4 regions of the Paenibacillus sp. 2TAB19 genome follow, and region 2 is predicted to be linked to each of the others. Evidence: a T-box and tRNA genes for the amino acid it is inferred to sense, from the RefSeq annotation. Region 2 holds a T-box; the other regions hold tRNA genes.
The links. The T-box of region 2 lies ahead of AB4Z33_RS15975 (arginine--tRNA ligase). A T-box ahead of a tRNA ligase gene usually reads a tRNA of that ligase, here a tRNA-Arg.
Positions count from the first base shown of each region.

Region 1: it encodes a tRNA-Arg, which carries the amino acid that the T-box ahead of AB4Z33_RS15975 (arginine--tRNA ligase) is inferred to sense. The anticodon was not compared.
Region 3: it encodes a tRNA-Arg, which carries the amino acid that the T-box ahead of AB4Z33_RS15975 (arginine--tRNA ligase) is inferred to sense. The anticodon was not compared.
Region 4: it encodes a tRNA-Arg, which carries the amino acid that the T-box ahead of AB4Z33_RS15975 (arginine--tRNA ligase) is inferred to sense. The anticodon was not compared.

Region 1 covers NZ_JBFRGE010000021.1:73,448-81,690, forward strand. The annotation lists gene tadA (tRNA adenosine(34) deaminase TadA) at 212-676, shown strand; gene AB4Z33_RS11915 (Spo0E family sporulation regulatory protein-aspartic acid phosphatase) at 677-871, opposite strand; gene AB4Z33_RS11920 (carboxylate--amine ligase) at 1,188-2,363, shown strand; gene AB4Z33_RS11925 (Mur ligase family protein) at 2,392-3,885, shown strand; gene AB4Z33_RS11930 (aspartate/glutamate racemase family protein) at 3,930-4,646, shown strand; gene AB4Z33_RS11935 (hypothetical protein) at 4,932-5,348, shown strand; tRNA gene AB4Z33_RS11940 (tRNA-Arg) at 5,339-5,416, shown strand; gene AB4Z33_RS11945 (hypothetical protein) at 5,729-6,067, shown strand; gene AB4Z33_RS11950 (FtsW/RodA/SpoVE family cell cycle protein) at 6,158-7,501, opposite strand; gene AB4Z33_RS11955 (PadR family transcriptional regulator) at 7,498-7,830, opposite strand; partial or broken gene AB4Z33_RS11960 (hypothetical protein) at 8,241-8,243, shown strand, end outside.
Region 2 covers NZ_JBFRGE010000032.1:7,409-14,420, reverse strand. The annotation lists gene AB4Z33_RS15990 (vWA domain-containing protein) at 1-104, shown strand, start outside; gene AB4Z33_RS15985 (VWA domain-containing protein) at 88-2,976, shown strand; gene AB4Z33_RS15980 (rhodanese-like domain-containing protein) at 3,094-3,405, shown strand; T-box leader at 3,533-3,796, shown strand; gene AB4Z33_RS15975 (arginine--tRNA ligase) at 3,865-5,787, shown strand; gene AB4Z33_RS15970 (heavy metal translocating P-type ATPase) at 5,875-7,012, shown strand, end outside.
Region 3 covers NZ_JBFRGE010000046.1:32,814-41,056, forward strand. The annotation lists gene AB4Z33_RS19875 (gluconeogenesis factor YvcK family protein) at 1-42, shown strand, start outside; gene whiA (DNA-binding protein WhiA) at 49-978, shown strand; gene AB4Z33_RS19885 (HPr family phosphocarrier protein) at 1,173-1,442, shown strand; gene clpP (ATP-dependent Clp endopeptidase proteolytic subunit ClpP) at 1,668-2,252, opposite strand; tRNA gene AB4Z33_RS19895 (tRNA-Arg) at 2,799-2,873, opposite strand; gene AB4Z33_RS19900 (sugar-binding transcriptional regulator) at 3,108-4,139, shown strand; gene gap (type I glyceraldehyde-3-phosphate dehydrogenase) at 4,247-5,251, shown strand; gene AB4Z33_RS19910 (phosphoglycerate kinase) at 5,458-6,642, shown strand; gene tpiA (triose-phosphate isomerase) at 6,669-7,424, shown strand; gene gpmI (2,3-bisphosphoglycerate-independent phosphoglycerate mutase) at 7,426-8,243, shown strand, end outside.
Region 4 covers NZ_JBFRGE010000034.1:44,716-52,958, forward strand. The annotation lists gene AB4Z33_RS16800 (N-acetylmuramoyl-L-alanine amidase) at 1-185, shown strand, start outside; gene AB4Z33_RS16805 (phospholipase D-like domain-containing protein) at 322-1,068, opposite strand; gene AB4Z33_RS16810 (hypothetical protein) at 1,288-1,782, opposite strand; gene AB4Z33_RS16815 (helix-turn-helix domain-containing protein) at 2,399-2,620, shown strand; gene AB4Z33_RS16820 (hypothetical protein) at 2,694-2,960, shown strand; gene AB4Z33_RS16825 (hypothetical protein) at 3,027-3,227, opposite strand; tRNA gene AB4Z33_RS16830 (tRNA-Arg) at 3,446-3,522, opposite strand; gene AB4Z33_RS16835 (hypothetical protein) at 3,773-4,666, shown strand; gene tig (trigger factor) at 4,755-6,044, shown strand; gene clpP (ATP-dependent Clp endopeptidase proteolytic subunit ClpP) at 6,274-6,861, shown strand; gene clpX (ATP-dependent protease ATP-binding subunit ClpX) at 6,886-8,142, shown strand.

The DNA.
Region 1 (8,243 bases), on a different contig from region 2:
GCAATTTATAAAAATAGCGATATCGCATAAAAGTCGATTACTTATAGACAGCTTATACCCACTGTTCACATGAGTTATACACAGAAGTTGATATAATGTGCATAAGTTTGTGGATAACTATTATTTTATACACAATTCTATCCACTGCATGTTAACAACGGAATATTTGTTCGCAGAATAAACTACGATTATCGAAAGGAAATTTACCAAAATGATACGAGAACTGGAAGATCAGGCCTGGATGACGGAAGCTATCGCAGAAGCCCGAAAAGCTGAGCAGATCGGGGAAGTGCCTATCGGGGCTATTATCGTTCGTAATAATGAGATTATCGGAAGGGGATATAACTTAAGAGAGACGCATAACGATCCAACCGCCCATGCGGAGATGGTCGCAATCCGCGACGCCACAGAACGCATCGGCGCATGGCGATTGCTGGACTGTACGCTCTACGTCACATTGGAACCTTGTCCGATGTGTGCAGGCGCAATCGTCCAGTCGCGTGTGAAACGTGTCGTCTATGGCACAACCGATCCGAAGGCCGGCTGTGCAGGTACACTTATGAATCTGCTTCAAGAGCCGCGCTTCAATCATGAAACGGAGCTGACGAGCGGCATTCTTCAGCAAGAATGCGCCTCGCTGCTAACGCAGTTCTTCCGCAAATTGAGGGAGAAATAATCATATATTCGATTGCCTGGAAGAACTGTATGTCAGCTCTTCCCGCTGTAGATATTGCAGTTCTACGATCAATTGATCAGCCTCTTCGCTGATCGCCAGAACGTCGGGGTCAGTCAAGCTGCCTCGTGCCTCAGCAATCTCATGAAGCTTAAGCCGCAGCGAATGCAATTGTTGTAGCAGATTGTATTTGTCCATATTCGCTTCGGGGCACGCTCCTTATATAGCACTCGTGTGGTAATAGTTCTATTATACTCCTAGACTTTTAAGGAGTTTGTAAAATCATGTCGACGATCACCAGCAATTTTCATTTATTATTCGACATATGCGCTTTATTTTTCACCCTTTAATAGTTCTAATTTCCTATTTCTGTTTATAGTGAAAGAAAATCAATTTATAATTGTTTACGTTTAAAACCGATTAAGGCGCCTATTATTGCTAATAAATCCATTTGTATTATAAGGAAGTATGCAGTAAAATTATTTAAGCAAATCAAGCGGGGTGTGCCTTTTCTATGAACAATAAAGCAGTCATCTTAGGATGCAATTATTATATCGGCCTTAGTACGATTCGTTGCCTCGGCGTTAATGGAATACATACGGTTGCTGTCGATTACACAGACAATCATAATTACGGTGCTCAGTCCAAGTATTGTTCAGAGCGGCTGATTGCCCCTCATTATAAGAATGATAAGAAGGCTTTCATTCAATTTCTGAAGGACTACGCCAAAGGGCAGTCTGCGCCTCCAGTGCTCATTCCTTGCCACGACAATTATGTTGAGGTAGTGGATGAATTTTTGGAGGAGCTGCGCGAGTTCTACCTCATTCCGCAAGATGTTCCAGGCATCTACACGAACCTAATGAACAAAGAAATTTTGCACCGTCTGGCGAGCGAGAACGGCGTTGCTGTCCCGGAAACCGTCCGCGTGGACGAAGACCAATTTTTCGAAAAAGTAGAATCGATCTTGAAATATCCTTGTGTCGTGAAGCCGACAGATTCTCCTTCGTTCGTCGCGAAGTTCAGGAAGAAGCTGTTCATTGTTGACAACAAATCGCAGCTCGTTGAGGCGCTTGAGAAGTCGAAGCAAGCAGGACTAGAAGTCATTGTGCAGCGCATTATTCCAGGCTTCGATGATCATATGTACACCTATGACGCGTATTTGAATCAAGATTCCAAGGTGACGAACTGGGTAACTTGCCAGAAGTACCGCCAGTTCCCGATCAACTTCGGCGCTTCGGTGTACACGGGACAGAAGTATGTACAGGAGCTGCATGATATCGGCGCTCCCTTCCTAGAGAAGATGAAATGGAAAGGCTTCGCCGAGATTGAGTTCAAAAAAGACGCTGATACCGGTCAGTTTTACTTGATCGAGGTCAACGTGCGCATCACTAACTTGAACAACCTGCTCTACAAAGTCGGAATGAACATTCCTTATCTCACATATATGGAACTGACAGGCTCGCCGCAGCCGCCAAGCGCGCTCAAGAAGGACACGAACCGCGTGTTCTGGTATTTCTACGAGGACTTGCTAGCCATCAGAGGTTACGTTCGCACGAAGCAGCTAACCGTCGGCCAAGTGTTCAAGTCGCTGTTCAAGCCCAAAGCACCAGCTATCTGGTCATGGAGCGATCCGAAGCCTGCCTTCGGATTCCTTCGCATGATTACCGGCAAAATTTTACGCAGAACATGAATCGATTCGGACAAAGGAGTGCGTTTAAATGATTCTGTTACGGGAACTACTGACATCCACCGCAACTTTAGATACGCTGCATCCGAAGGATATAACGGTTTCGGGAATTAGCTACCACTCCCAGAAGTGCAAACCGGGCGACTTGTTCGTCGCAATCAACGGCTACCAAACGAATGGCCACAAGTATCTCGGCAATGCGGTAGAGAACGGTGCTGTCGCAGCTGTCGTCGAAGAGTTCAACTTCGACCTCGACATACCGCAAATTCGCGTAGCGAACAGCCGAATCGCTTTAGCGCAGCTTGGCGCGGCATTCTACGGCAACCCTGCCGACAAGATGAAGATGATCGGCATAACGGCGACGAACGGCAAGACAACGACCTCCTATATGACCAATGCCATCCTAGAGAACCATGGTCTCAAGACGGGGTTGATCGGTACGGTTGTCATCAAGGTTGACGAAGTCTCTATCCCGTCGGAGCTGACAACGCCGGAATCGCTTGACCTGCAGCATTACTTGAAGCAAATGGTCGATAAGGGCGTCTCGCATGTCAGCATGGAGGTATCCTCCGCCGCGCTGGAAACTCGCCGGGTTGAGGGCGTCGATTACGACATTGTGACGTTCAACAATTTAAGCCGGGAGCATATCGACTCCCACGGAACGTTCGAACAATATTTCGAGGCCAAATCCAGCTTGATCACGAATGCGGGCGAGCACAGCTACGCCGTCCTTAATCTCGACGATTCCTACTCGGCATCGCTCGCGGATAAAACGAAGGCAAGCGTCGTGACGTTCGGCGTGAAGAGCAAGGAAGGCCATATTTATTGCAAAAATCTCGATCTGTCAACGGGACGCGCACGTTATACATACGAGATTGTGAAGCCGTTCCAAGTGGATGGCACTTGGCATACGGCTGGTGAATTCGATATTCAGCTTGCTGTACCAGGTCTGCATTCCGTCTATAATTCGATAGTGGCCATTACGGTGGCCCTGCTCTGCGGCATTCCCGTTGAAACCATTCAAGCGACGATGCGTACATTCGCCGGCGTTGAGCGCCGGTTCGAATTCATATATGAAAATGATTTTATGATTATTGACGATCATTTCGCCAATCCAGGCAATATCCATGTCACGCTAGAGACGGTGAAGTTCATGGATTACGATAAGCTTCATCTAGTCTATGCCATTAGAGGCAGCCGCGGACCTACCGTCAATCGGGAAAACGCCGAGACGATTGTCCAGTGGATGAAGCGTTTGGAGCTTGATGAGATCATTGCTACGCGGAGTATTTCGCATGTGACGAGCAAGGACTTTGTCACCGATGAGGAGACGCAAGTATTCCTCGACGTCATGGAGCAAGCGAACATCCGTGTACGGCTGTATGACGAATTGCCTGACGCGATTGCTGAAGGGCTGTCCCATGCAGCATCTCGCGACTTAGTGCTGTTGGCAGGCTGTCAGGGCATGGATCCCGGCGCTCAGATCGCTCTGAAGCAGCTCGAGGACAGATCCGCTGCCAATTAATCCGCCGCATGGACAACTAATTCATTTTAAAAGTGGGTAGAGCAATGGAACATAAAAGCTTAGGCGTCATTGGCGGAATGGGCCCGAAGGCAACCTCCGTTTTCTTCGATAAGGTGATTGAGCATACGGCAGCCGACCGCGATCAAGAGCATATCAACATGATCATTCTGAATCATGTGACGCTGCCTGACCGTACGAGTGTCATTCTTAGCGGACAAGGAGAGCTGTTCTTGGAGGCGATCGAGAAGGACTTCAAGCTGCTCGAGCTGGCTGGGGCGGCGCATATCGCCATTCCGTGCAATACGTCGCATTACTTCTACGATCAGATGCAGGAAATGACCACCGTTCCTATTATTAATATGGTCGACGAAACGTTGAAGGCCATTCATGCCAAATACGGCGACAATAGCAAGATCGGTATACTGGCGACCACCGGCACTATTAACAGCGGTGTTTATAAGGCGGGCTGCGAGAGCTACAATATGAAGCTCCATGAGCCGAATGAAGCGATTCAAGAGCTCGTGATGGACATTATCTATAATCAGGTAAAAAGCAATCTGGAGGTCGATCCGGCCGTTCTTGAAGGCATCATTAACGAGCTCGTCTACCAAGAAGGCTGCAACTGCGTCATTATCGCTTGCACGGAGCTGTCGTGCATACCGATTAACAAACAAACGATGGAAATCAGCATCGACGCCATGCAGGTACTCGTGGACCAATCGATTGTGCGTTCCGGCAAGCAGACGATCACAGAGATATAACTAAGAGCGGTACAGGGATTAATCCCTGCACCGCTCTTTTTCTTTGGCGCTCTCCTCGACCACCACTGCCACACCAGACCCTTACGCTGTAAGAGCACACGTGCTCTTACAGCACAAACACACTAGCTACTTCACCACTGTAAGCTCACCGGTGCTCTTACAGCTCCCTCTCGATAAGCTGCAGCTGCGGATTCCAGAGGATAGCTCGCTCGTTACCTATGACGCTTTATACCTCCACCTTAAGTCGAAGCTCGACATTACGGGCATTAAATTACTCAAGGCCGCATGACGCCGACCGTTATAGGTAAGCCAGCACAGCTGGTCCGCTTTTGTCGAGGGCGACCGCTGCTTCGCGTTCCTTCGGACCCTGATGCGACGGCAGATGTCGGTCAGCATGAATTTACGTATACGTTCCATGTCTGGAGCGAAGGCTTCATCAGCAATCCGGTCATTCGTGAAGCGTTAGAGCTCAATACGCCTATTCCGCAAGCAGCCGGCGCAATCGGAACGTTCTGCAGCTTGCTCACTTCATCCAATGCCAATATTATTTTCGACACGGTGAAGATAGCCGAAGACGGCTCCGGGCATGTCATTGCACGGTTGCCCGTTCGAAGTGAAGACCATTCGAATCATCCCGCAATAAAGCGATCACTTGCGCCTCCAACTTCACCCATGTTAAAATGTGAAGTGTTGCGCCCGTAGCTCAGCAGGATAGAGCAATCGTTTCCTAAACGATGGGTCGGGGGTTCGAATCCCCCCGCGGCGCGCCATTATTCTTTTAAATATTGCAGCATTTATACACAAGAGCCGTTTTCGGTCTGTTTCGAACAGACCAAAAGACGGCTTTTTTTTCAATAGGAAACTCTGAACAATACCGTACCAACGCTGTTTAAAAACTAATATTTTGTGGTAATTATGATTAAAAAATATCATAAATATCCAACACGCTCTCCCAAGCAGTCATCTAGCCACCCCATTTTCCTTATCCTGCCTGCATATAACAGCTCAGTAAGATGTCTTTACTACACTCCATTGACTAGAGAACAAGTGTTCGCATATAATGGAAATGAGGTGACGATCGAATGGCTATGAACGCTTATGTAACAGAGCAGCATCCCGTTAGGGAGTCCAATGGGCTGATTAAAGAATACGTAATTCTGTCTTATACGCTTGCCGCCGTCAAGCGCAATCGCTTGGAGCTGGATAAGAAGGCAAGATCGCTTCGCCCGCTCTTCATCCAAGCGGCGAATATCGTGATCGCAAGAATCGAAGCCGATCTTGCGCTTGCCGAGCAATTGCTTCGGAGCATGCATATCGACATCAGTTCAGCGCTTCCGCATATACAGCAAGAGCGACTGAACGCCGAAATCAACAATCGCATTTCCTTTTACGTCACGGAGCTGTTCTCCAAGAAACAGTAGCGGTCACCATTATGAGAATAAGCGGAAGACCGTAAACGTCAACGATGTGCGTTGAAGCCTACGGTCCACCCAAGTTCGGCCAAGTGGCCGCTATATGTTCTGCGAAGACAATGCGGATTGCCCTAATATATCTTTTCGTCTATTCGCGCCCAACATCAACCCCACAGCCGCCAGCTCGATGAAAGTATAGGAGCCCCAGCTTATAAGCGGAAGCGATGTAGAGGAGACGGGCATAAATCCAAAGCACATGAGCAGATTCCAAATGAAATGAAAGCCCATTATCGACAACACTCCGACAATAATTCCTTTCGCATAACGATCTTTCAGCTTCAACGCCATTCTGACAATACGCGCAACAAACAAGAATGCCAACACGACTATAATGAAACCGAATACCCATCCCAAGCTATACACTAAATAAGAATAGAGCATCTCGCTGTTATACGAAGGAAGTCGGTTATTGACTGCGCCAAACCCTTGCCCCCACATACCGCCATCTTGGATCGCTTCAATAGATCGATCTGTGTAATAATGGCTATCCGCATTGGGAAATATAAATCCTTTCAATCGTAACCATACATAATTATATCTGTGGCTTCCCTGAACAAGCCATAGCGCGAGCGCGGCCAATGTGCCGACTCCGGCTAATACCACCTTGTATTTCTTGCCGATTAGGATCAGCATTAGAAACGTACCGAAGCAGAAGATGCTGTAATATAACAACGAGGATGTTGTCAGGTAGAAGTACGTCGGCAGCAAGAAGAACAAGACAGTATCTTGAAGCAGCCGCAGCTTCGGCCTTAATCTGCTCGGCCCGGCAGTTGTTTCCCTGGTCAATATCCCTGCGAAAGCAACCATGAATAGATAAGGAGAAGCGGCAGCAACATTAAAGGTAACCGAGCCGATAATAATCCATTGCTTCGCTCCGTTTATGGCGCTGCCCATTTGACCGGTAGCTGCCAGCAGAAGAATCGTGAAGCCGTACAGATGCCAGGAGTACTTTTGCAGCTTGCGATAATCAAAGAAATAGAGGCAAACCATCGCGAATAGTCCCATTATGACAAACAACAATTTCTTTTCTACAAAATGATTACCCAGCCTTTCATTTCCCGTCGCCTGCACCGTCAGCATAGCAACAAGTCCAATACCGATGAGCAGCATGCATATGCCAAGCAAAGTCCACTCCATTCTCGGCTTATGCGCCTCATGAAGCTGCTTGCCAATCTGCTCCGGATCGCCCATCTGTTTGATGGCGTCCGCTATCGCGTCTTCCTCGGATATATCGCCTGCCAGAAGTCTGTCCTCGACTCGCTCCTCAAGATGGCTAAGCATCTCAAGATTAATATCCTCATGCACTTCCTTTGCTTTCACTTTCCCGCATACGCTTTCTAGATATTGCTCGACCAACGGATGCTGTCTCAGCTCACGGTTCATGCATGCCCCTCCCCGATCACGCGATCCACCGTTGCACGGAACAAGGACCATTCCTTCTTCTTCTCGCCTAGCTGCTTGCGGCCCAGCTCCGTTATCCGATAATACTTGCGCTTGCGTCCGCCCTCTTCATTCCAATAAGACTCCACTTGCTGCTCCACCTCAAGTGTATGCAGGATCGGGTATAACGTCCCTTCCTTGAACGTGAATACGCCCCCGGAGCTCTGCTCGATCTCCTTCGTCATCTCGTAGCCGTACATTTCTTTCCGATTCAGCAGCGTCAGAATAAGAATGACCGTGCTTCCCTTCATTAGCTCTTTATTGATCTTCACTGCAATCCTCCTCATGAGCGAAACAATACATAGATTAAATATGCATCGAATATCTATGTATATAATAAACTAAGTTTTCCCATTTGCGCAAGCCTCTTGTCCGATGATTAAAACGGATAACGCTCTTAAACAATCACTATACCCTCCGCACGGCTCAATACAATGGCATAAGACCTTAGACGTTTGAAGCTAACCAAACGTTACTAAGCCGGTCGCATAGAACCACAGCAGAAGAAGCCCCTGCGACTGATGAACTGCACCCCTTATAGTGGACATTGGAAAAACACCCTGGTGTTTAAAACCGATGAAAACTATAGGGGGTGCTTTTCGTTATGGCGAGAAAAGGGCAACGTCTGCAGACGTACAGCTTTGATACAAAGAAAAAAGCAATAGAAATGCGACTGCAAGGTATG
Region 2 (7,012 bases):
GGACGAATGAAACGGCTCTATCTCTTGTTGTGTGGGCTGCAGCGCTATTGCTGTTCTTGATGGCGGCGGAATGGGAGGTGTACCGACGTGGGCATTCAAGCTGAAACGCCTTGGGCACTTCTGCTGCTGTTGCCTTGGCTGCTGTATATGATTTGGATTATACGTTCCACGATTCGATTGAAGGGCGGTCGCAAGGCAGCGGCGATTACAATAAGAGGCATGATTACGCTGTTGCTCATTGCCGTCATAGCACAAGTACAACCTTACGTTATTAATCAGCAGCGAAGTATTGTCTTCGTAGCAGACCGCTCTGCCAGTATGCAGGCCGATGAGCGTATAGGTGAATGGATCACAGGCGCATGGGCTGCCAGAAACGAGGACGATAAGGCAGGCGTCGTATCGGTGGGACTGAATGCAGCTGTCGAAAGGACGATATCGAACGAGCTCATAGGTGATTCTGCTGACTTCACCTTCCGAACAACGGTTAATAATCGGTTCACCGATCTGTCCGGGGGCGTGCAGCTGGCTGCCGCAATGCTCTTGAAGGAAGGTGGAGGGAGAGTTGTTCTGCTCTCCGATGGAGCGGAAAATGCAGGCGATGTGAGGCGACAAGCGAGATTGCTCGCAGGCGCGGGGATTGCCGTTGATGTTGTTGAGATCCATACAGAGTCTATTAATGACGCTGCAATCGAATCGCTTGATGTACCTGCCACGCTTACGCAAGGGGAAACCTTCACTTTCGAGATTTCGGTATCGAGTACGACATCTCAGCAAGCCGAGCTGCGCTTATTCGCTGATAACGAGGAAATATCGGTCACTCAGGTGCAACTGGAGAAAGGGGATAATCGTTTCGTTCTGAATAGTATTGCAGTTGAACCAGGCTATCACCGCTTCAGAGCCGAATTGTATACAACTAGTGATGAGCAGGCAGCTAATAATACGGCATACGCCTTCAGCCGGGTTGCGGGACCGCCGCATGTATTGATTGTAGAAGGACAACCGCAATCGTCGGCCAATGTTGAAGCTGCACTGTCTGCTTCATTCATCGGTCATACGACGATTATGCCGGAGCAGCTCTCTGTTGAGCTGGCAGAGTATGCAAGCTACGACAGCATTATTTTAAACAATGTGCCAGCTACTCGAATTGCGGAGAAGCCGATGGAATGGCTGGGCAAAGCCGTCAGCGATTACGGTGTCGGTCTCGTCATGCTCGGCGGAGAAGACAGCTTCGGCTTAGGCGGTTATTTCAAGACGCCTGTCGAGCGGGCGCTGCCCGTCTATATGGATTTGCAAGGCAAACGCCAGATACCTTCTCTAGGTCTCGTGCTCGTGATCGACCGCTCCGGAAGTATGTCGGACGGCAAGCTGGAGCTGGCGAAGGAAGCGGCAATCAGGACGGTCGAGCTGATGAGAGACGTAGATACGGTAGGGGTTATTGCCTTCGATTCCGCACCATGGTGGGTGGTAGAGCCTGAGAAGCTGTCGAACCGCGATTCGATTATTGAACGCATTCAAGGTATTCAATCCGAAGGCGGAACCGAAATCTATAATGCGCTCCAAGCCGGTTATGAAGGGCTTCTAGAAGTGGATGCGCAGCGCAAACATATGATTTTGCTTACGGACGGTCAGTCGGCGACGAATCCTGGTTATGAGGCGTTAACCGATGCCATTGTAGAGGATCAAATGACGCTCTCTACGGTCGCGGTAGGCGATGGAGCAGATCAAGCGTTGCTTGAACGGTTGGCGAAGGCTGCCAAAGGGCGATTTTACTTCACCAAAGACCAAAGCACGCTTCCTGCCATCTTCAGTCGCGAGACGGTAATGATGTCTCGTACTTATATTGTGGAGCAGTCGTTTACGCCAGCAGTCGCTAGGGCCGCTGATTGGGGGAAGCTGTGGAACGGCGGCGTGCCAAAGATTAACGCTTATATCGCCGCAACAGCGAAAGAAGCGGCGGAAGTCGCTCTATTGACGCCGGATGGCGATCCGCTGCTAGCCCGCTGGCAATACGGCTCTGGACGATCCGTCGCATGGACAAGCGACGTTACGGGCAAGTGGGCACGCGAATGGGTGCAGTGGCCTGCATTTCCAACCGTGCTTACCGAATTGGTGAAGTGGACGTTCCCTCAGTTTGTGAACAATCCGTATTCGATAACGACCGAGCAAGACGGCGGCCAAGCCACTTTGAAGGTACGCTCAGAAGCTGATGCGGGCTCATTCGACAGTGCGCTGTCCGCGGGGATTGAGGACGAATCAGGCAGCTATTCCGTTCGCCGCTTAATGCCGATCGGGCCGGGAGAGTATGAAACGACCTTGCCTGCGACAGAACCTGGCGTTTATTTGGCTCAAATCGGACAGAAGTCGAACGGAAACGCAATTGAAGGCGGTACGACATCGGCTTTCGTCATTCCTTATTCGCCTGAATACCGATTATCGAACACGGGCGGTCCAGAGACGATGGCTCAGATCGCCGCCACGACCGGCGGGCGCAAATTGCTTTTGGACGATCCTCAATCGGCATTTGATTTCAAGCCGCTGGAGGCTCGCAAGCCGATCGATTTGACGAATAAACTGCTCGTCGCCGCTTTGCTCCTTTGGTTGCTGGATATCGCGCTGCGTAGGCTGTCATTGCCTTACGGACGGATGCTCGAATGGGCGGGAACTTTGTTACGGCAACGCAATGGACGTAATAGCAGTCATACGAATGAAGTTTTAGAGTCAACCAATGCGGTATCGAGGCTAAAGAGAAGGACAACCGAAGCGAGCCGCTTCTACGGCGGCGTGTCTGGAATATCTCCATTCAAAGAGAGCGACAATCGAACAAAGCCGAGTGAATTGTCACCTTCAGCGAATGCGACTGCATCTGTGACGAACACGAATCAACCCGGCCCGAGCGCTGCTCGGCTAGAGCGGGATACTGCAACGGACGGAACGATCAACCGTCTGCTCGCAGCCAAAAACAAAAAGCGGAGATAGCCGCAGATATGGCTTCCAATAGCAACCGTTCTCCTTCATATGGACACGAGCGATAGGACGCGATACAATTCATATCAACGACTATAATAAGCAGCTACGCTTGAAGGAGATGTCTATATGGCTCAAGAACTGACGACGCAGGAACTGGAACAAAAGCTTAAAAAYGGCGAGACTATCAATTTGATTGACGTTCGCGAGGTCGATGAATGGGAAGCCGGCCATATTAAAGAGGCACGCAACATTCCATTATCGGAAATCGTTCAGCGTGTTGACGAGTTCCCGCAGGAAGAGATGGAGATCGTCATCATCTGCCGCAGCGGCGGACGAAGCGGCAAAGCATGCGACTATTTGGGCGCGCTGGGCCATACCGTTATTAACGTGTCGGGCGGTATGCTTGCTTGGAACGGCGAAGTTGTAACCGGCGAATAATCGCATAATGAGGAATATGGCGGCACTAGGCTTCTTAGCTTAGTGCCGCTATTTATTATCCCCCTTGACAATGCTAAGCGGCATCGTGTATAAATACGTTTAAGATATATTCAGAATTTTCACAAATCTAACATTAACGAACGGGACAGTAATCTTAGGACGGATAGTCGCAGCGAGCCGGGACAGTGGAAGCCGGTACGGATGTCTATGATGAAGCGGGCCCGGGAAATGGTTTGTCGAAGCGATTCCGCGCAGTCAAGGTCAATGCAAAGGCGGCTATCGGAGTAGACAAATCCGGTCAATGACCGTTATCAAATCGAGTGATTGAACCTCATTGCAGGTTCAATACTTAGAGTGGTACCGCGGGAATCAGCAAGCTCTCGTCTCTTTATTATAGGAGACGAGGGCTTTTTTGGCGTTCGGACTCGATTTGACGATAACAAGGAGGAGGAATATAAAGTGTTGAAAGAAAAATTATTAACCGCATTAACTAATGCCGTAAATCAGATCGCAACGGAAGAAGGGTTGGTGCTCCAGGACAAAGTCAATGTCGTAGTGGAACATCCGGCTAACGAGGCAAACGGCGAGTTCAGCAGCGGCATAGCGATGCAATTGGCAAAGCATCTAAAGCGTGCTCCTCTCGTTATTGCAGCTCAGGTTAAAGAAAAGCTGCAATCTAATAACGCGATTAATCAGCTATTCGCAACCATCGATATCGCTCCGCCAGGCTTTATTAATTTCTATGTCAATTGGGAGCAGTGGGCGAAGCTAAATGAGGATGGAGCAGCAATAAAAGCCAAGAAGCAGCAAAAGCATAAGCACAAGGTACTCATTGAACATACGTCGATTAACCCGAACAAGTCTGCCCATATCGGTCATTTAAGAAATTCTTGTATCGGTGATACGCTAGCAAGATTGATGAAGCAAGCCGGACATCTTGTAGAGGTGCATAATTACATCGACGACCTTGGCAATCAATTAGCCGATACGGTCGTTGGCATTCTGAACACGTGGGCCGCTCAGTCGCATGCGAGATTTGGCGATTTCTGTTGGGAGACGTATGCGAAGGTGAATCAAGCGTATAAGGAACAGCCCGAATTGCTGCAAGAGCGTTCACGCGTACTTGCTCACTTGGAAGAAGGGGGCAACAACATTGCTTGGATGGGGCTGCTTATCGCTGAGCGCATCGTAAGCGAACATGTCGAGGAGATGAAGCAGTTCGGGATCGATTATGATGTGCTCGTATGGGAAAGCAGTATCGTTAGCGGAGGATTCTGGGGGCGCACCTTCGAGCTGCTGCAGCAAACGAACGTCTTCAGACAGGAGCAGCAGGGGAAGCTTGCAGGCTGTTGGGTGCTTGGAAGCGGGCAGCCGGCACATGAAGCTGACAACCTGATAGAACCTTTAGAAGCCGAACAATCCGAGCAGCAGCAAGGCGAACATCAAGCAGACAAGGTGCTTGTTCGCTCGAATGGAATTCTGACGTATACGGCTAAGGATATCGCTTATCATCTGTGGAAGTTCGGCTTGCTGGACAAAGATTTTCGTTATCGCAAGTTCGGCATAGGTCTATGGTCTACGCAAGCAGGAGGCGTGAAGAAGAAGATCGGCAAGGCAGATGTCGTTATTAATGTGATCGACCAAAGGCAGCAGTACCCGCAGGCCATGGTGAAGCAAGCGCTGTTAGCGTTAGGTTACACAAGTCAAGCCGAGCAGCTCAAGCATGTCAGCTATGGGGTCGTGTCATTAAGCCCATCTACAGCTGCCGGACTAGGCGTAGACACCACAGCTGGCAAACATGCTTATCCGATGTCCGGCCGCCAAGGTATCGGGATCAAAGTGTCGGAACTGCTCGACAGAATGGAGGGCATTATCGATGCCAAACGTTCAAGAAAGCAAGGTCTTACGAGTCGAACAATAGCGGCTGCTTCCATTCGTTACTACTTGCTGCGCTTCCATCTGCAGACAGAGATTGTGTTCGATCTGGAGCAGGCGACCGAAATATCGGGCAATACAGGCGTGTATCTGCTTTATGCCTACGCTCGGGCTTGCAGCATTATGGAGAAAGCCGCGCAAGCAGGCGTTCATGTGTCGGAGGTCCAGGTCGATCAGTCGCTCGACAAGCAGGAGCATGCCGTTCTAAGGCAGCTATGCTACTGGCCGGAGGTATTGCAGGCGGCGGAGCTCGAGCTTGCGCCGAACATCATCTGCAATTACACCTATGAGCTGGCAACGTTGTTTAATCATTTTTATGCGACATGTCCAATACTGAAGGCATCTCCTGCTCAGCGCCAGCTGCGCTTATGGCTTACGCAACGTTACAAGCAGACGCTTGGCGAGGCGCTCGATATTCTTGGATTACCTGCTCCCGAAAGCATGTAACCTCACATTCCATTCATGCAAACGACTGGTCCCACATATAAATGAACCCAGATGGGTACAGGCATCGGTTGGAAGGAGGCGGGTTCAATGAATTCGCCGGATAACGGAATAATGATCGACTTTGCCGTGCAGGGAATGAGCTGTTCCGCTTGCGCGGCACGAATAGAGAAGTCGGTAGGGAAGATGGAAGGCGTCTATGAAGCGGCAGTAAGCTTCCCGCTGCGCACCGCTTGGGTGCAATTCTCGCCAGAGCGGGTAAGTCCCGAGCAAATCGCCGAGCGCGTAAGCCAGCTTGGCTTCACGGCTTCATTAAGCGAGCATGGCGATACGGGTCTGCGCAAGGAGCATGCGATACTAAAGCTTCGATTAATCGTCTCGCTCCTGCTGACACTGCCTCTGCTGCTTACTATGGTTCACCATTTGCCAATCTTATCGCCGCTTGCTGCTTATATACCTGCATGGCTGACATTGCCTTGGCTGCAGCTGGTGCTAGCGACGGTGCTTCAATTCGTTATCGGCATGCCCTTCTACTTCGGCGCTTATTATGCGCTTAGGCAGAAGAGCGCCAATATGGACGTGCTCGTTGCCGTAGGCACGACTGCAGCTTATCTGTACAGCCATTACATCGTGTTCCAGCAGGATCTGTTAAGCGGTTCGAGCTTTGGGGCAGAGATGCCCGCGCTATATTTCGAGACGTCTGCGGTTGTCATTACCGCCGTGTTGCTTGGCAAATACATCGAAGCTTCCGCTTCGTTAAAGGCGAACCTCAATACAGCCGGCTATGCCACCCTTCAAAGCCAGACGGCTGCCGTTGAGCGCGCCGGCCTAGTGACGCAGCTTCGTACGGAGTTCGTGCGAGCGGGCGATACGGTTATCGTCGAAGCCGGCGAACTTGTGCCGGTTGACGGAACGGTTATCTCGGGTGACTCATCTGCCGATGAAGCGCTGTTGACAGGGGAGAGTACGCCCGTTGTGAAACGTGAGGGCGATTCCATCTGGGCAGGCACGCGCAATGTCGGCGGCCGGCTCCGCATATGGACGAAGGCTGCTGGCCATGATACGCTGCTGAGCCGAATCGGTGAGCTTGTCAGGCAAGCACAGCGGTCCAAGTCGTCGATCCAACGCAATGTGGATGCGGCCGCTGGCTGGTTCGTACCGCTAATGCTGCTGCTAGCTGCACTTACCTTCATCCTATGGAGCGCTGTGCTTGATCCAGGCAATTGGA
Region 3 (8,243 bases), on a different contig from region 2:
ATATATAAACTGGTAGAGAACTGGATGCTTAGAAAGAGGTGATAATCGATGTCTTTTGCGGCACAAACAAAAAAAGAGCTGACCCTTATTGAAGCCGATAGCTGCTGTGAGCGTGCAGAGCTGTCTGCGCTATTACGGATGAACGGCTCTGTCAGCGTATCCAGCCGCAAGGTTGTCCTCGACATCTCGACTGAAAATGCGGCCATCGCCAGAAGAATCTATTCCTTGCTTAAGAAGCATTACGACATGCATGTTGAGCTACTCGTGCGTAAGAAAATGCGCTTGAAGAAAAATAATGTGTATATCGTTCGGATTCCTTCGGGAGTACAGGAAATACTAAGTGAACTCGGAATCGTGTCAGAGGGTTTCATGTTCTCTAACGGCATCGATAAGGAGATTATTCGTAAGCCATGCTGCAAGCGGTCTTATCTGCGCGGCGCTTTCCTGGCTGGAGGCTCGGTCAACAATCCCGAGGGTTCTTCGTATCATTTGGAAATAGCGTCGATGTACGAGGAGCATTGCGATGCGCTTGTGGAGCTTGCCAATAAGTTCGATCTGAATGCCAGATGTATTGAACGGAAGAAAGGCTTCATTCTATACATCAAGGAAGGCGAGAAAATCATCGAGCTTCTCAACATCGTCGGCGCGCACCAGGCATTGTTCAAATTCGAGGACGTACGAATTATGCGCGACATGCGCAATTCCGTCAATCGGATCGTTAATTGCGAGACTGCGAATCTGAATAAGACAATTGGAGCGGCTGTACGCCAGATTGATAATATTAAGCTGCTGCAGAAGGAAGTCGGCTTGGACAGTCTTCCTGAGAAGCTGAAAGAAGTAGCCGAGATCAGGCTGCAGCATCCCGATATGAATCTGACCGAGGTCGGCGAAATGCTAAGAGGCAAGGTAAGTAAGTCGGGCGTTAACCATCGATTGCGCAAAATCGACGAACTTGCGGAAAAAATACGAGGTAGTTAGCTTTTCACCTAGTGCAACCGCTGGTATAATGTTATAATAATGCAAAATGAACTTATCACCAAAGATAAGAAGTATAAGTCTAAATCTTATACAAGCTTATATTTCTGCGCTAGACGTCACCGGGTCCGCACAGCTGTTGCTGGCCGGGTCGTTTGACGCTTATGAATGAGTATAATATAGGGGGTATGGTTTCCATGACAAGGCTTCCGGTTGTCGTTCGTCTGAAGACGGGGCTTCATGCAAGACCTGCAGCGTTATTCGTACAAGAAGCGAACAAATTTTCCTCCGAGGTATTTGTAGAGAAAGACGACAAAAAAGTTAATGCGAAATCGATCATGGGCATTATGAGTCTAGCGATCAGCTCCGGCACTGAAGTATCCATAAGTGCGGAAGGTTCGGACGCGGAACAGGCTGTAAACGCTTTAGTCGCTCTTGTTAGCAAAGAGGAACTTGAGAATCAATAATTCATTGGTTACCGATGAAAAAAGCCTCACTCGATCAGTTGATCGGTGTAGGCTTTTTTGCGTTTCTGCGAGTTATTGACAAGTTATTAGACCAATTGTGGATAACTGTGCATAGAATGTGAATAAGACTGTGGATAAAATGAATTGTTGCTACGGTTTGTGGATATCGAATAAGAAAAAAAGGCGATACTAGGGCATGAAACCCTTGTACCGCCTTTTTACTACTTATCCAATTTTCTCGATTACTTTGTCAACAAGGCCGTATTCTTTCGCTTCCGCTGCGCTCATGAAGTAGTCGCGATCCGTATCTTGCTCGATGCGGCTAAGCGGTTGACCGCTGCGCTCTGCAAGAATGCCATTGAGATGGTCGCGCATCTTAATGATGCGGCGCGCGCGAATCTCGATGTCGCTCGCTTGTCCTTCTGCGCCGCCTAGCGGCTGGTGAATCATAACTTCGCTGTTCGGAAGCGCGTAACGCTTGCCTTTCGCGCCTGCCGTCAGCAGGAACGCGCCCATTGAAGCGGCCATACCGACACAGATGGTCGATACGTCTGGCTTAATGTATTGCATCGTATCATAGATCGCCATACCGGCTGTAATGGAGCCGCCTGGGCTGTTAATGTAAAGAGAAATGTCCTTCTCGGGATCATCCGCCGCAAGGAACAGCATTTGCGCAATGATGGAATTAGCCACCACGTCGTTTACACCCGATCCAAGAAAAATAATGCGATCCTTCAACAAGCGAGAGTAAATATCATACGCACGCTCTCCGCGATTGCTTTGCTCAATAACCATAGGAACGAAATTCATATCCAACGTAAGCCCCCTCCTTCAAACTGAACGAAATGGTTAAATCGTATTTTCATAATAACGGATGGAAACTCAAAAGTCAAAGATAGTCAGACAAATTATCTGACAAATGATTGGACAAGCAATAAGTGGCCGCTGTATCGGGCTTTGTCGAAGTGGGACATCGGATGAATGGAGACTAAGCGGGGATAAGTGCGGGGAAAATTAGAGCAGGTGTAAAAGTAGATTGAAGCTTGGGAGAGAGGCCCTCCGTAAATAGTTCGATTTCGTCAAACTAAATAGATGCAGTTTAAAAATATCATGCGCTAATGGCATTCCGTCGAACTAAATGGCCGATGAACGCCAAGTGAAGCCTAAAGAGCCACTTTAGTTTCCCTAAATACCGTTATTGAGCGACTTTAGGAGGAGTAAGTGAATTTAGTATCCCGAAATGCCGTTGCAACGTCACTGCAGGAGGTTGAGCTTATTAAAAAAGGCCATTCCGAAACAACATTCGGGATGGCCTTAATAGGTATGCGTTATGTAGTTGCATTAGAAAAAAGTAAGTGGCGCGCCCGCTAGGAATCGAACCTAGATCTCAGGCTCCGGAGGCCTACGTCATATCCATTGGACCACGGGCGCAAAAAACAGTAGCAAGGGTGATTATATGATAATAGCGATTAGAAAGCAAGCGGCTTCCGTAAATTAAATTTGTGAAAATCGTGACAGTAATCGKTTTCATTCGATTTCATGCTCTTGCGGCGAGCAACAATTTCCGATAATATAGGAGGTGGGACTACAAATGTTATAGAGGGACGTTTCGCGTCCCGGTCAATGGAGCTATAGTCTCATATAACGGGTGGAGTGAAGGATAAGATGCGTCAGATCATTGAACTGCAGCAGCAGCTTGTGCCTGATCTTCTAGATGTAATGAGAAAGAGGTATTCGATTCTGCACCAGGTCATGCTGACAGAGCTTATCGGACGCCGCACGCTTGCCACGGCGTTATCGCTTACGGAGCGCGTGCTGCGAACGGAGATTGAGTTTCTGAAGGCGCAAGGCTTGCTCGATGTTCATTCGAGCGGCATTCGAATTACGGATGCAGGCAGAGAGCTTCTGGAGCGGCTGGAACCGGTCTATAAGACGATGTTCGGTCWATCGGAGCTTGAAGATCGAATCCGCACTCGCTTTGGCTTATCGCAAGTTGTTGTTGTAGCCGGGGATTCCGAGAGCTCGGCACAGACGAAGCGGGAGCTTGGCCGTGCAAGCGCACAAGTGCTTCGCAAGGTAATGCAGCCCAATGATGTCGTCGCTGTAACAGGCGGAACAACGATTGCCCAAGTTGCGAATCATTTATCAACCTCTACCGCGCTCAAGACCAATTGGTTCGTGCCTGCAAGGGGCGGACTTGGCGAGAGCCTCGACTATCAGGCGAATACGATTGCTTCGACAATGGCGAAGCGCACAGGCGCGCAATACCGCTTGCTTCATGTCCCGGATCATTTGGGCGAGGAAGCATTCTCATCGATCATGCAAGAGCCTAACATTCGCGAGATTGTCGATGTCATTCGAAGCGCTAGAATCGTCGTCCACGGGATTGGGGATGCGATGGTAATGGCTAGACGAAGACGGCTGGAGCAGGACGTCGTGAATGCGATGGCTGCAGAAGGCGCGCTGGCGGAGTCGTTCGGGTTTTATTTTGACCGAAATGGCGCTGTGGTGCACAAAATGCAGACGGTAGGATTACGGCTCGAGGATATTGTAAAGACTGAAGTTGTTATAGGTGTCGCAGGAGGCAAGAGTAAAGGCGAGGCGATAGCAGCCGTCATGCGGTTCGGTCATAACGATGTGCTGGTGACGGACGAAGTAGCTGCGCTAGAGATCGTAGCTATAATCGAGCAAGAATGACATTAAAGAAGTGGTCATGACGTTATTGCCGAACAGGGCAACCTGCTGCAGGCGAAACGTCTTGAAATAAATTGCCTTATCCCAAAAATGCTTAGGAGGAATTAACAATGGTTAAAGTAGGTATTAATGGTTTTGGACGTATCGGCCGTAACGTATTCCGCGCAGCACTGAACAACCCTGATGTACAAATCGTAGCGGTAAACGATCTTACAGACACGAACACGCTGGCTCACCTTCTTAAATATGACACGACTCACGGCACTCTTGACGCAACAGTAGAAGCTAAAGAAGGCGCTTTGATCGTAAACGGCGTTGAAATCAAAGTATTCGCTGAGCGTAACCCGGCTGACCTTCCTTGGGCTTCCGTAGGCGCTGAAATCGTAGTTGAATCGACTGGTATCTTCACAGCTAAAGAAAAAGCTGAGCTTCACCTTCAAGGCGGCGCTAAAAAAGTTATCATCTCCGCTCCAGCTACTAACGAAGACATCACAGTTGTTATGGGCGTTAACGAAGATAAATACGATGCTTCCGCGCACACTATTATCTCCAACGCTTCTTGCACAACGAACTGTCTTGCTCCATTCGCAAAAGTATTGAACGACAAATTCGGTATCGTTAAAGGTATGATGACTACAATTCACTCGTACACAAACGATCAATCCGTGCTTGACGTTCCACACAAAGACCTGCGCCGTGCTCGCGCTGCTGCAGAAAACATCATTCCTTCGTCGACTGGCGCTGCAAAAGCTGTTTCCCTTGTATTGCCTGAGCTCAAAGGCAAATTGAACGGTATGGCTATGCGCGTACCTACACCTAACGTTTCGGTAACTGACCTTGTTGCTGAACTGAAAGTTAACGTTACGGTTGAAGAAGTTAACGCAGCACTTAAAGATGCTTCCGAAGGCGCTTTGAAAGGCATTTTGAACTACAACGAATTGCCGCTTGTATCGAGCGACTACAATAGCGACCCTGCTTCCTCCACAATCGACGGTCTGTCGACAATGGTTGTTGAAGGCAACATGGTTAAAGTTATTTCCTGGTACGACAACGAGTGGGGTTACTCGAACCGCGTAGTTGATCTTGCTGCTTATATCGCAAGCAAAGGTCTGTAAGGAAAGAAGGCGAACGGGCCGAGGCTCCCTGCACTGCTGGGCGCTTCGGCTCTTAAGTTCGCGCCCTTTTGGGGACTTGGACCTTAAGGGCGTTTCTTCTTGACGAAGGAACGCTCTTTTCTTTTTTTCATACTTAACTCAAGCCGATGCTTCCGATGCTATTTTTGCCCATTGCATTCCACAGAAATTTTAGGAGGGTTCTATCGATGAACAAGAAAAGTGTACGCGACGTAGCTGAACTGGCAGGCAAACGAGTATTTGTACGCGTTGATTTCAACGTGCCGCTCGAGAACGGAAAAATTACGGATGACAAACGGATCCGCGAGACGCTTCCAACGATTAACTTCCTGATCGATAAAGGCGCTAAAGTTATTCTTGCGTCCCACCTTGGCCGTCCGAACGGTCAAGTTGTAGAAGAGCTTCGTCATACGGCTTCCGCAGCGCGTCTGGCTGAGCTTCTAGGCAAACCGGTGACAAAAGCTAACGAAGCAATCGGCGAAGCCGTAGAAGCGCAAGTAGCGGCTTTAAACAACGGCGACGTATTGCTCCTTGAGAACGTTCGCTTCTATGAAGGCGAAGAGCAAAACGATCCGGAACTGGCAAAAGCTTTCGCTAAGCTTGCTGACTTGTTCGTTAACGACGCATTCGGCGCAGCTCACCGCGCGCATGCTTCGACAGAAGGCATTGCACACTTGCTGCCGGCTGTATCCGGTCTTCTGATGGAGAGAGAGCTTGAAGTTCTAGGCAAAGCGCTGAACAACCCTGAGCGTCCTTTCACAGCAATCGTAGGCGGTTCGAAAGTAAAAGACAAAATCGCGGTTATCGACAAAATGCTTGAAATTGCCGACAACATCATCATCGGCGGCGGCTTGTCCTATACATTCTTCAAGGCGCAAGGCCATGAAATCGGCAAATCGCTCGTGGACAACAGCAAGCTTGATCTAGCGCTTGAGTTCATCGAAAAAGCGAAAAAACTCGGCAAAAACTTCCTGATCCCTGTTGATATCGTAGTAACAGACGACTTCAGCGCAAACGCGAACACAAAAATCGTTGACGTTGACGGCATTCCTGCTGAATGGGAAGGCATCGACATCGGACCTAAGACTCGCGAGCTGTATGCGGACGTTATCAAAAACTCCAAGCTCGTTGTTTGGAACGGACCGATGGGCGTATTCGAAATCGAGCCTTTCTCCCACGGCACGCAAGCAGTAGCTCGCGCATGTGCGGAAACGTCCGGCTACACGGTTATCGGCGGCGGCGACTCGGCTGCAGCGGCTGAGAAATTCCACCTGGCTGACAAAATGGACTTCATCTCGACGGGCGGCGGCGCTTCCCTTGAGTTCATGGAAGGCAAAGTACTCCCAGGCGTTGTAGCTCTTAACGATAAATAAGAATAAACCCATTAGGAGGGACTAGCATGAGCAGAAAACCGATTATTGCGGGCAACTGGAAAATGTTCAAGACCGTTTCCGAAGCGGTATCCTTTTTCTCCGAAATTAAAGGCAAAGCAGAAGTAGACGGCGTGGAGAGCGTAATCTGTGCACCATTCACGACGCTTCCTGCCCTTGTTGAAGCAGCGAAAGGCACGTCGATCGCAATCGGCGCGCAAAACGTTCACTTCGAAGACAATGGCGCATTCACAGGCGAGATCAGCGGCGTTATGCTGAAGGATCTTGGCGTGAAATACGTTATTATCGGCCACTCCGAGCGCCGCGCTTACTTCGCGGAATCGGATGAGATCGTGAACAAGAAAGTTCATGCTTCCTTCAAGAACGGCTTGCTGCCGATCGTCTGCGTAGGCGAGAAGCTTGAAGAGCGTGAAGCTGGACAAACGAAAGACGTATGCAAAGTGCAAACCGAAGCGGCATTCCAAGGGCTGTCGGCTGCGCAAGCGGCTGAAGTCGTTATCGCTTACGAGCCAATCTGGGCAATCGGAACAGGCAAATCGTCGACTTCCGAAGATGCGCAAGACGTTATCGGATATATCCGCGGCGTAGTTGCCGGTCTGTATGACCAAGCGACAGCTGATGCGGTTCGCATCCAATACGGCGGCAGCGTGAAGCCGAACAATGTAGCGGAATACATGGGCCAAGCGGACATCGACGGCGCACTTGTCGGCGGCGCAAGCCTTGAGCCTGCTTCTTATATCGCTTTGGTCGAGGGGGCCAAGTAAGATGGCTGCTCCGAAACCTGTAGCACTAATTATTCTTGACGGCTTCGGCCTTCGCGACGACGTAACCGGCAATGCGGTTGCGCAAGCGAATAAGCCGAACTACGATCGTTACTGGTCTACTTATCCGCACACGACGCTGACGGCTTCCGGTGAAGCGGTAGGCTTGCCGGAAGGTCAAATGGGCAACTCCGAGGTTGGTCACTTGAACATCGGCGCCGGACGTATCGTGTACCAGGATTTGACGCGGATCAGCAAGTCGATTCGTGACCGCGAATTTTTCGAGAACGAAACGATTCTCGGCGCTGTGAACCATGTGAAGAAAAACAGCAAGAAGCTTCATCTCTACGGTCTGCTCTCTGATGGCGGCGTTCATAGCCACATTGAGCACTTGTTCGCCCTGCTGGAGCTGGCGAAGAAGGAAGAACTCGAAGACGTATACATCCATGCTTTCCTCGACGGACGCGATGTATCGCCGGACAGCGCGAAGGGTTACCTGGAGCGCCTGCAAGCGAAGATCGAAGAGGTTGGCGTAGGACGCATCGCGACGGTACAAGGCCGTTATTACGCGATGGACCGCGACAAGCGCTGGGAGCGTACGGAGAAGTCTTACCGCGCTATGGTATACGGCGACGGACCTCAATATACCGATCCGATCAAAGCGGTAGTTGAATCGTATGAGAAATCGGTTTATGATGAATTCGTTATGCCAACGGTTATCGTAGGCGAAGACAATAAGCCGGTCGGTTTAGTGGAGTCCGAGGATGCTGTCATATTCTTCAATTTCCGTCCTGACCGCGCGATTCAATTGTCGCAAGTATT
Region 4 (8,243 bases), on a different contig from region 2:
ATAAATCTCTTGGGACTGGAACTTTTAAAGATGTTCCGGATAACCACTGGGCAGTGAAGTCCATTGAGAAGGCGGCGAAAGCGAACGTTATCGCCGGAGTCGCACCGAGCATACTTGGTCTCGGTCAACCTGTAACAATTGAACGGCTTGCCGTCATACTGGATCGGCTTGGATTGCTGGATTAAAATAACGAAACCCACTGACTAATGTGATCAAGGCCCAATATTTTAGACAATGAAAAGAGCCCTATGAACTGTTTATTGAAAAAGCGGCAGACCCAATTCTGGTCCGCCGCTTCAATCATTGAACTATCGTTCCCTGTTAGTTTAAGTTTTTATGTTCCACATATAACCTCATAAATTCATCTGCAAACTTCCTTACAAAGTCTCGGTCAAGTGCAGTAGCTAATGTCTCATCATTATTTCTAGCATTTTTACTCCAATTATATGAACCATGCATTACAAACTCAAAATCAATTATACAGAATTTATCATGAAGCCTATTTGTACCTGACAATGGTACCTTCACGGTTTCAAAATTACTCTCCAATTTATTTATCAAGAATCCATTTGACTCTTCATCGGAAGTAATAATTCGAACTTGAACACCAGCTTTTTTTCTTAATAATAATTCTGCATATATTTCAGTATCAGTAAACCAGGCTACAGCAATCCAAATAGTGTATTTTGCATTTCGAATTCCTTGGACAATTGTATCCTTTATATCGTCAAAGAAAGCATCATGTTCAATTGCTTCAATATTATCAAGCTCAACAGGTTTAGGCTTTATGTGTAATCCCCAAAACGAATATTCTGGCGTTTCTATATATACTATTGCCGCTAATTTTTCAAATTGGCCTATTAATGATTTTGCTATTTTCAACATCGGTACTGGTACCCGTAGGTCTAAATATTCCTTACGTTGATTAGAAATCCTCGTGTAATCACTTGTTTTACGATACGTGATCATGGAGGCTCTTAAAATACCAAGTAGTTCATCCTTATTTTTATAGTCATCATCATACTTTACTGTCTCAATCATTGTTCTTAAAAATGTTTGTTCGTCCATATTGCCCCCCTTATTTTTTTCGACTTGCTATATTTTAACACAGGATATAGAACAAATCTGCCCGTTAGCTTAATGAAGTCCTGTTCTAATAATTGATTTTTATTCAACACGCTCATGCTTCATAAAAGTATATCCTTAAAGTATCATCGGTTTTCCATATGGGTTTTTCTAATGTCTACTATAAGGGGAGTGCTTGAATGCGGTCGGTGGGTTTCATTTTTATTCGAGATTTGATTTGAATTCAACCTCACCTATTTTCACATTTGTTTGTGCTTCTCCTTTATTGGTAAAAGCCTTTTTGCCTGTTGCGAGGTAGGCTGATGAAGTGTTGTCTTTTTCTAAGATGTATACAAATACAGACTGAACCTCTTCACCCTTATCAAATGCTAATTCAGAAGCGTGCTGGACAAGTTTTTCTAGTTCTTTCTTATCCTTGCTAGCAGTGACTAATGTTAAATGTGAAATGCCGGCATCATTTAGTTCATCTTTAATTATTTCGAACTCTGGTAACGCTGCCTCTGTACCCGAACTATTTACCACCGCTGCTTTAATAGGTATTTGAGCTTCTGCTGCAGATGTCTCATTTAAGTTACCTTTAACAAGATCGGCAGCTTCATTGGAGTTATTGCCAAAAGAGCCTATTATTACGATAACGATGACTACAAACCAAAACCACCATTTTTTATAAAATGACTTCTTACGACTTGCTACCATATACATTCCCTCCCGAGAAATATTACAAGACCTATATCATTATCAAAGCGCGGGGACTATGTTAAAATCCCAATCGCTTGGGACTTTCGTTAATAAGCCTGCTGACTGGTTATGTCGACAGGCTTATTAATTGTGCTTTGTTGCATGGATATAAGCACGTTTCGTACTATAACTTGAATAACATAATCACCAAACTAACGACACTCAGTACACAGGCAGCAATGCTAAGTGCAAGAGAGATAACTAAGATTTTAGACGATTTAGTCGATTTCATCTTTACATCTCCTTTGTGATATAATTATTAGAAGAAGAAACAGCAGTCCCTTATACTTCACCGTCCCGTTAGTCTTGACTCTTTCAGAGTCAAGACCTTCGGTTTCTGCTTAGTGGCTAAGTGTGACGATGAGGGCGATAATCGAGTTTGTCAGGCTAATGATTGCCGTCACTAGCGTGATGATTACTGCTCGATTATCTACTTGCTGTTTCTTTCTTTTTTTCTTCATGCTCTTGTTCACCTCCTTATATTCTTATTATACAACGAATATCGTTGAATGTCAACGAAAATCGTTGAAATAATCAAAAGGATGTTGTATATTCTTATCGAGGTGATTATTAAATGTTAAAATTGAAGCTTGCTGAGATAATACTTAAAAAGGGAACTAATGCAAGACAATTGAGCCAAGCAACGGGGATTCGTTGGAACACGATTGATGATATGATAAACAATCAATCGAAGACTTGGTCACCCACGAATCTAGAGAAGGTCATGATTTCATTAGGAATTGAAGATGTTTCAGAGCTCATCGAATATGTAAAAGAAGAAGCCTCCGACCAATAAGTTGGAGGTTTCTCTTGTTTTCGAAGGAATGTTTGTTAAAATGAGAACATACATTCGCGTCGGAGGTATGCACATGGACGAGTGGCGTTTATCAGATACCGCAAGAAAAACCCTTACATTTCTATGGAATGAAAAAAGGTACGACCCATTCATGGTTAATCATGAAGCACTTCAATATATAAGCGTTAGAACTCAGCGCTCTAAATCTAAAATAAAAATTGCAGTAAATGAACTCGTATGCAAAGGATATTTGCAGTGGACGAAAGCAGACAGGTTGTTTAAAATCTTATATTGCAATGAGGATGATAAGCCAAAGCCATGGACCTGGGGAAAAAATTAAAATAGTACCGGCACGACCTAATGAAATAAAAACAGCCCTCCGACCTAAAAGGTAGAGGACTGTTTTTTATTTCATCGTGAATCCAAAAGAGGAAACAGGAGTCACATTAGCAATAACGTGACGAGGAACTATCCAAACTTCTGATCCATTTCGAATTTTATAACAGTCTGTAATTTCTGTGTCCTCGATTTTTTCAAATAGCCCTTCAAGCAATTCGGTGGTATCTAGTTCAACGATCACGACAAGTCCAACATATTCGTCAATCATTACCTCGCCTCCTAATAGCAAGGATATTCGACTTTAGTGATCGTACTTCCTGCACAAATCGAGCATGTGTAAATCATGTGTAAAAAAAAATCAGGACTTATCGTTTCTAATCGCATTCTCGCTGATAGTGCTAGGAATAAAAAATGCTCCGAATCCCATATAAATCAAGGATTTCGGAGCATTTTGATATTTATCAATCGTGACGTATCTGAACGTTATGGCGTCCCAGAAGAGATTCGAACTCCCGACCGACGCCTTAGAAGGGCGTTGCTCTATCCAGCTGAGCTACTGGGACACGAGTAATAATATAACATGAACGTTTTTAGTATTGCAAGTCATTTTTTGGATTTTGTCGAAAAAATAGTTGGTTGCACCTGCCGAGCGGTCTTCTAGCAGCTTTTGTTTTTTTCTTTCCTCAGACCGTGGTATAATCTTACGCAAGCTTGCGAGAAGCATGAGATGGCGTATACGAAGGCGGTGTTAGCATTACAACTCCCATTGACCCACAAGGCGACAACAAGGATAACGTATATTTGTTCCCTAGCATGCTGGATCATTATCAAATTCATCTTACCCGAATGCTGGAATCGGAGCAGTACGGGGAGGCTAAGGAGCTATTGCGTTTCCTGCTGCAATGCCAAGGGGAGGACGAACGCCACTATGAGGAGTGGAACAGTCTTCTCACATGGCTCGATATGGCTTTTCCTGAAGGAGGAGGCGGAGACGACGGTACAGGCTATGTGCTCGCGATGCCCGAGAAGGAGCCGAGCGAGGATACGATTCGCGCGGAGCTGCTGAACCCGCCTGAGCAGGATGAGACATACATTAATCAAGTGATGTACATTATGCAGAATCATCCTATGATTGATCAGCAGATGCTTGCGCTTGAAAGAGCGGCATACATACAAAGCGAACAGGTGGACGCGACGATTGTGAATTGGCTCGTAACGAAGCCGGTTCATCCAGTCGTGCAATTCAAAGCGCTGCAATGCTTGCGAAAGCGCGGTGCTCAAGGCTCTTTGACAATTGAAAGGCTCGATGAGCAAGTTCAGCTGGAGCTCGACGAAACGCCGCTCTCTTTGGACGACTTTCCGAGTCAAATCAACCAAATTTTGGAGCGGGCTGAACAGGTGGCCGAAGTCGATGATCCGACGCTGCCTCATTTTGCCAAAGAGCTTTGGAAGGAAAGTCTGCAGTTCTTGTATGGGACGGCGGCTTACAAATGGATGCTTAGAGAAGATGAAGGAACCGTCGATTGCTTTGCTGCGGCGCTACATCTTACGCTATTGCTGACCGTATACGGATCGGCGAACGACGATGATATACGCGATACATACGGCATTACCGAATCGTTAAGATTTCAATATGAGCAAGCTTGCAGAGCGCTTAGGCAGGTTGCGGTATTGCAGCCGTCAGAGCCAGATGAACCTCAGCCTTGAAAAGCTCGTCCATCTTGTTTATAATGGAATGGTTTATGGAACGTGAAAATAAGCGAAGTACGTGCAATTTTGGAGGGGAAGGCATAAAATGAAAGCAACTTGGGAAAAAATAGACAAGAACATCGTGTCTATCGATGTTGAGGTTGAAGCGGAGCAAGTCGCAACAGCGCTGGATCAAGCGTTTAAGAAAGTCGTAAGTAAAGTGAATGTACCTGGATTCCGTAAAGGCAAAGTACCTCGCGGTATCTTCGAATCCCGCTTTGGCGTGGAGAGCCTGTACCAGGATGCAATCGACATCCTTCTTCCTGACGCTTACACAGCAGCAGTGAACGAGAACAATCTTCAGCCGGTTGACCGTCCGGAGATCGATGTTGAGCAATTCGCCAAAGGCCAATCGTTCAAATTCAAAGCGAAAGTAATCGTTAAGCCAGAAGTAACGCTTGGCGAATACAAAGGCCTTGAAGTTGAAGCAGCAGCGGCTGAAGTAACAGAAGAAGAGATTGCGGCCGAGCTTGAGCGTCTGCAACAACGCCACGCTGAATTGTCGGTTGTAGAAGAAGGCGCTACTCAGAACGGCGACATCACGGTTATCGACTTTGACGGTTCCGTTGACGGCGTTCCATTCGAAGGCGGCAAAGCAGAACGTTATTCCCTTGAGCTCGGATCGAACTCGTTCATCCCTGGCTTCGAGGATCAAGTAGTCGGCATGCAGCTTGGCGATTTCAAGGACGTTACCGTAACGTTCCCTGAAGACTACCATGCTGAGAACCTTGCAGGCAAAGCAGCGGTATTCGCTGTTAAACTGCACGAAATCAAGCGCAAGTCGCTTCCGGCTTTGGATGATGAGTTCGCGAAGGACGTTAGCGAGTTCGACACGCTTGACGAGTACAAAGCAGACTTGTCCAGCAAGCTGAAAGAGCGCAAAGAGAAAGAAGCTGAGCAAGCCCGCGAAGTTGCTGTCGTTGACAAAGCTACTGCGGCTGCCGAAGTTGAAATCCCTGAAGCGATGATCGTAACCGAGACGGACTACATGATCAAAGACTTCGAGAACCGTCTTCAAATGCAAGGCATGAACATGGATCTGTACTACCAGTTCTCTGGCCAGAACGAATCCGTGCTTCGCGAGCAAATGCGTTCCGACGCCGAGAAACGCGTTCGCAACAACTTGGTGCTTGACGCAATCGCGAAAGCTGAAGGCTTCTCCGTAAGCGAAGAAGATCTGACGGCTGAGCTTGAGACGTTGTCCAAATCGTACAACCGCCCAGCAGAAGAGCTGCGCGACATCTTCACTCGCAACGGCAACATTGCGAACCTGCAAGAGGACGTATTGCTTCGCAAAACGATCAAATTCTTGCTTGATAACAGCAAAACGGTTTAATACGCATAATCAATCTACAACAACATAAGCAACACCCTCAGAATAAGGCGCGTAATATACGTGCCTTATTTTGACCCTACATATGAAAATGTGCTTGACTCGGAGGCTAATCTCCGTACATATCGAACGGCCGACATCGTATACTGTATTATTGGAAAAATGACATCACTACGATGACGTGTTACAATAAGGAAGTACTTAAAGCCATAAACGAAAAGAGGTTGGTCGCATGAATCTGGTACCTGTCGTAGTCGAACAAACAAACCGCGGGGAGCGTTCTTACGATATTTACTCCCGCTTGCTGAAGGACCGCATCATTTTCCTTGGGAGCGCAATTGATGATGACGTTGCAAACTCCGTTATTGCACAACTGCTGTTCCTGGCGGCCGACGATCCGGAGAAAGACATCCATCTGTACATTAACTCTCCTGGCGGATCTGTAACCGCTGGTATGGGTATTTTCGATACGATGCAATATATTAAGCCTGAAGTGTCCACGATCTGCATGGGCATGGCAGCAAGTATGGGTTCGCTTCTCCTGACTGCGGGAGCGAAGGGCAAGCGCTTCGCGCTTCCCAATGCGGAAGTCATGATTCACCAGCCGCTTGGCGGCGTTCGTGGTCAAGCGTCCGATATTAAGATTCACGCGGACTGGATCTTGAAGACAAAGCAGAAGCTTAACAATATTTACGTTGAACGTACGGGTCAACCTTATGACAAGATCGACCGCGATACCGACCGCGACAACTTTATGAGCGCGGAAGACGCACTCGCTTACGGTCTGATCGACAAAGTCATTACTTCGCCTGTAGTGTAACGATTTAATTGAAGGGGTGATTCCATGTTCAAATTCAACGACGAAAAAGGCCAGTTGAAATGTTCTTTCTGCGGCAAGTCGCAGGATCAAGTGCGCAAGCTGGTAGCCGGTCCCGGCGTATATATATGTGATGAGTGCATCGAGCTATGCACGGAAATCGTAGAAGAAGAGCTCGGTAACGAAGAAGAGCTTGATCTGAAGGATATTCCGAAGCCGAAAGACATTCGCGCTATTCTTGATTCGTATGTTATCGGTCAAGAGTTCGCTAAGAAATCGTTGTCCGTTGCGGTTTACAACCACTACAAGCGGATCAACTCCGGCAGCAAGATCGAGGATGTCGAGCTTCAGAAGAGTAATATTTTGCTTCTAGGCCCTACAGGCTCGGGTAAGACGCTATTGGCTCAAACAATGGCGAAAATTCTGAATGTTCCGTTCGCGATTGCGGATGCGACTTCGCTTACGGAAGCTGGTTATGTAGGCGAGGACGTAGAGAACATTTTGCTCAAGCTTATTCAAGCCGCCGACTATGATGTTGAGAAAGCGGAACGCGGTATTATTTATATCGACGAAATTGATAAAGTAGCCCGCAAATCGGAGAATCCGTCCATTACGCGCGACGTATCCGGTGAAGGCGTACAGCAAGCATTGCTGAAGATTCTAGAAGGTACGGTTGCATCCGTTCCGCCGCAAGGCGGACGCAAGCATCCGCATCAAGAGTTCATTCAGATCGATACGACGAACATTTTGTTCATTTGCGGCGGCGCGTTCGACGGCCTGGAGCAATTGATCAAACGCCGTATCGGCAAGAAGGTTATCGGCTTCAACTCCACTGGCGAATTGACAAAGGACTTGAAACCGGGCGAATACCTATCGATGGTATTGCCTGAAGACTTGCTCAAATTCGGGCTAATCCCTGAGTTTGTAGGACGTCTGCCGGTTATCTCTACTTTGGAGCCGCTTGATGAGCCGGCACTCGTTCGGATTCTGTCCGAACCGAAGAACGCGCTCGTGAAGCAGTACCAGAAGCTGCTTGAGATGGATAATGTGAAGCTCGACTTCGAACCGGCTGCGCTTGATGCGATCGCGAAGGAAGCGATTAAGCGTAATACCGGCGCGCGCGGCCTGCGTGCGATCATCGAGGGCATCATGCTGGAAGTGATGTATGAGGTTCCTTCCCGTGACGATGTGCAGAACTGCCTGATTACGGAGCAATCCGTGCAGGAAAAGATGATGCCTGAGTTGACGGCGAAGAAGGGCAAGAAAAAGGAAGAGAGCGCGTAAGCTACCTTTTCAAATAACAAACGTATGATATAGAGCGAGATTACCGTCATTGTTTCCACCTTGCTAGCTGCGGCTTTTTTCGCCATAAGCTTGCGGGGTGG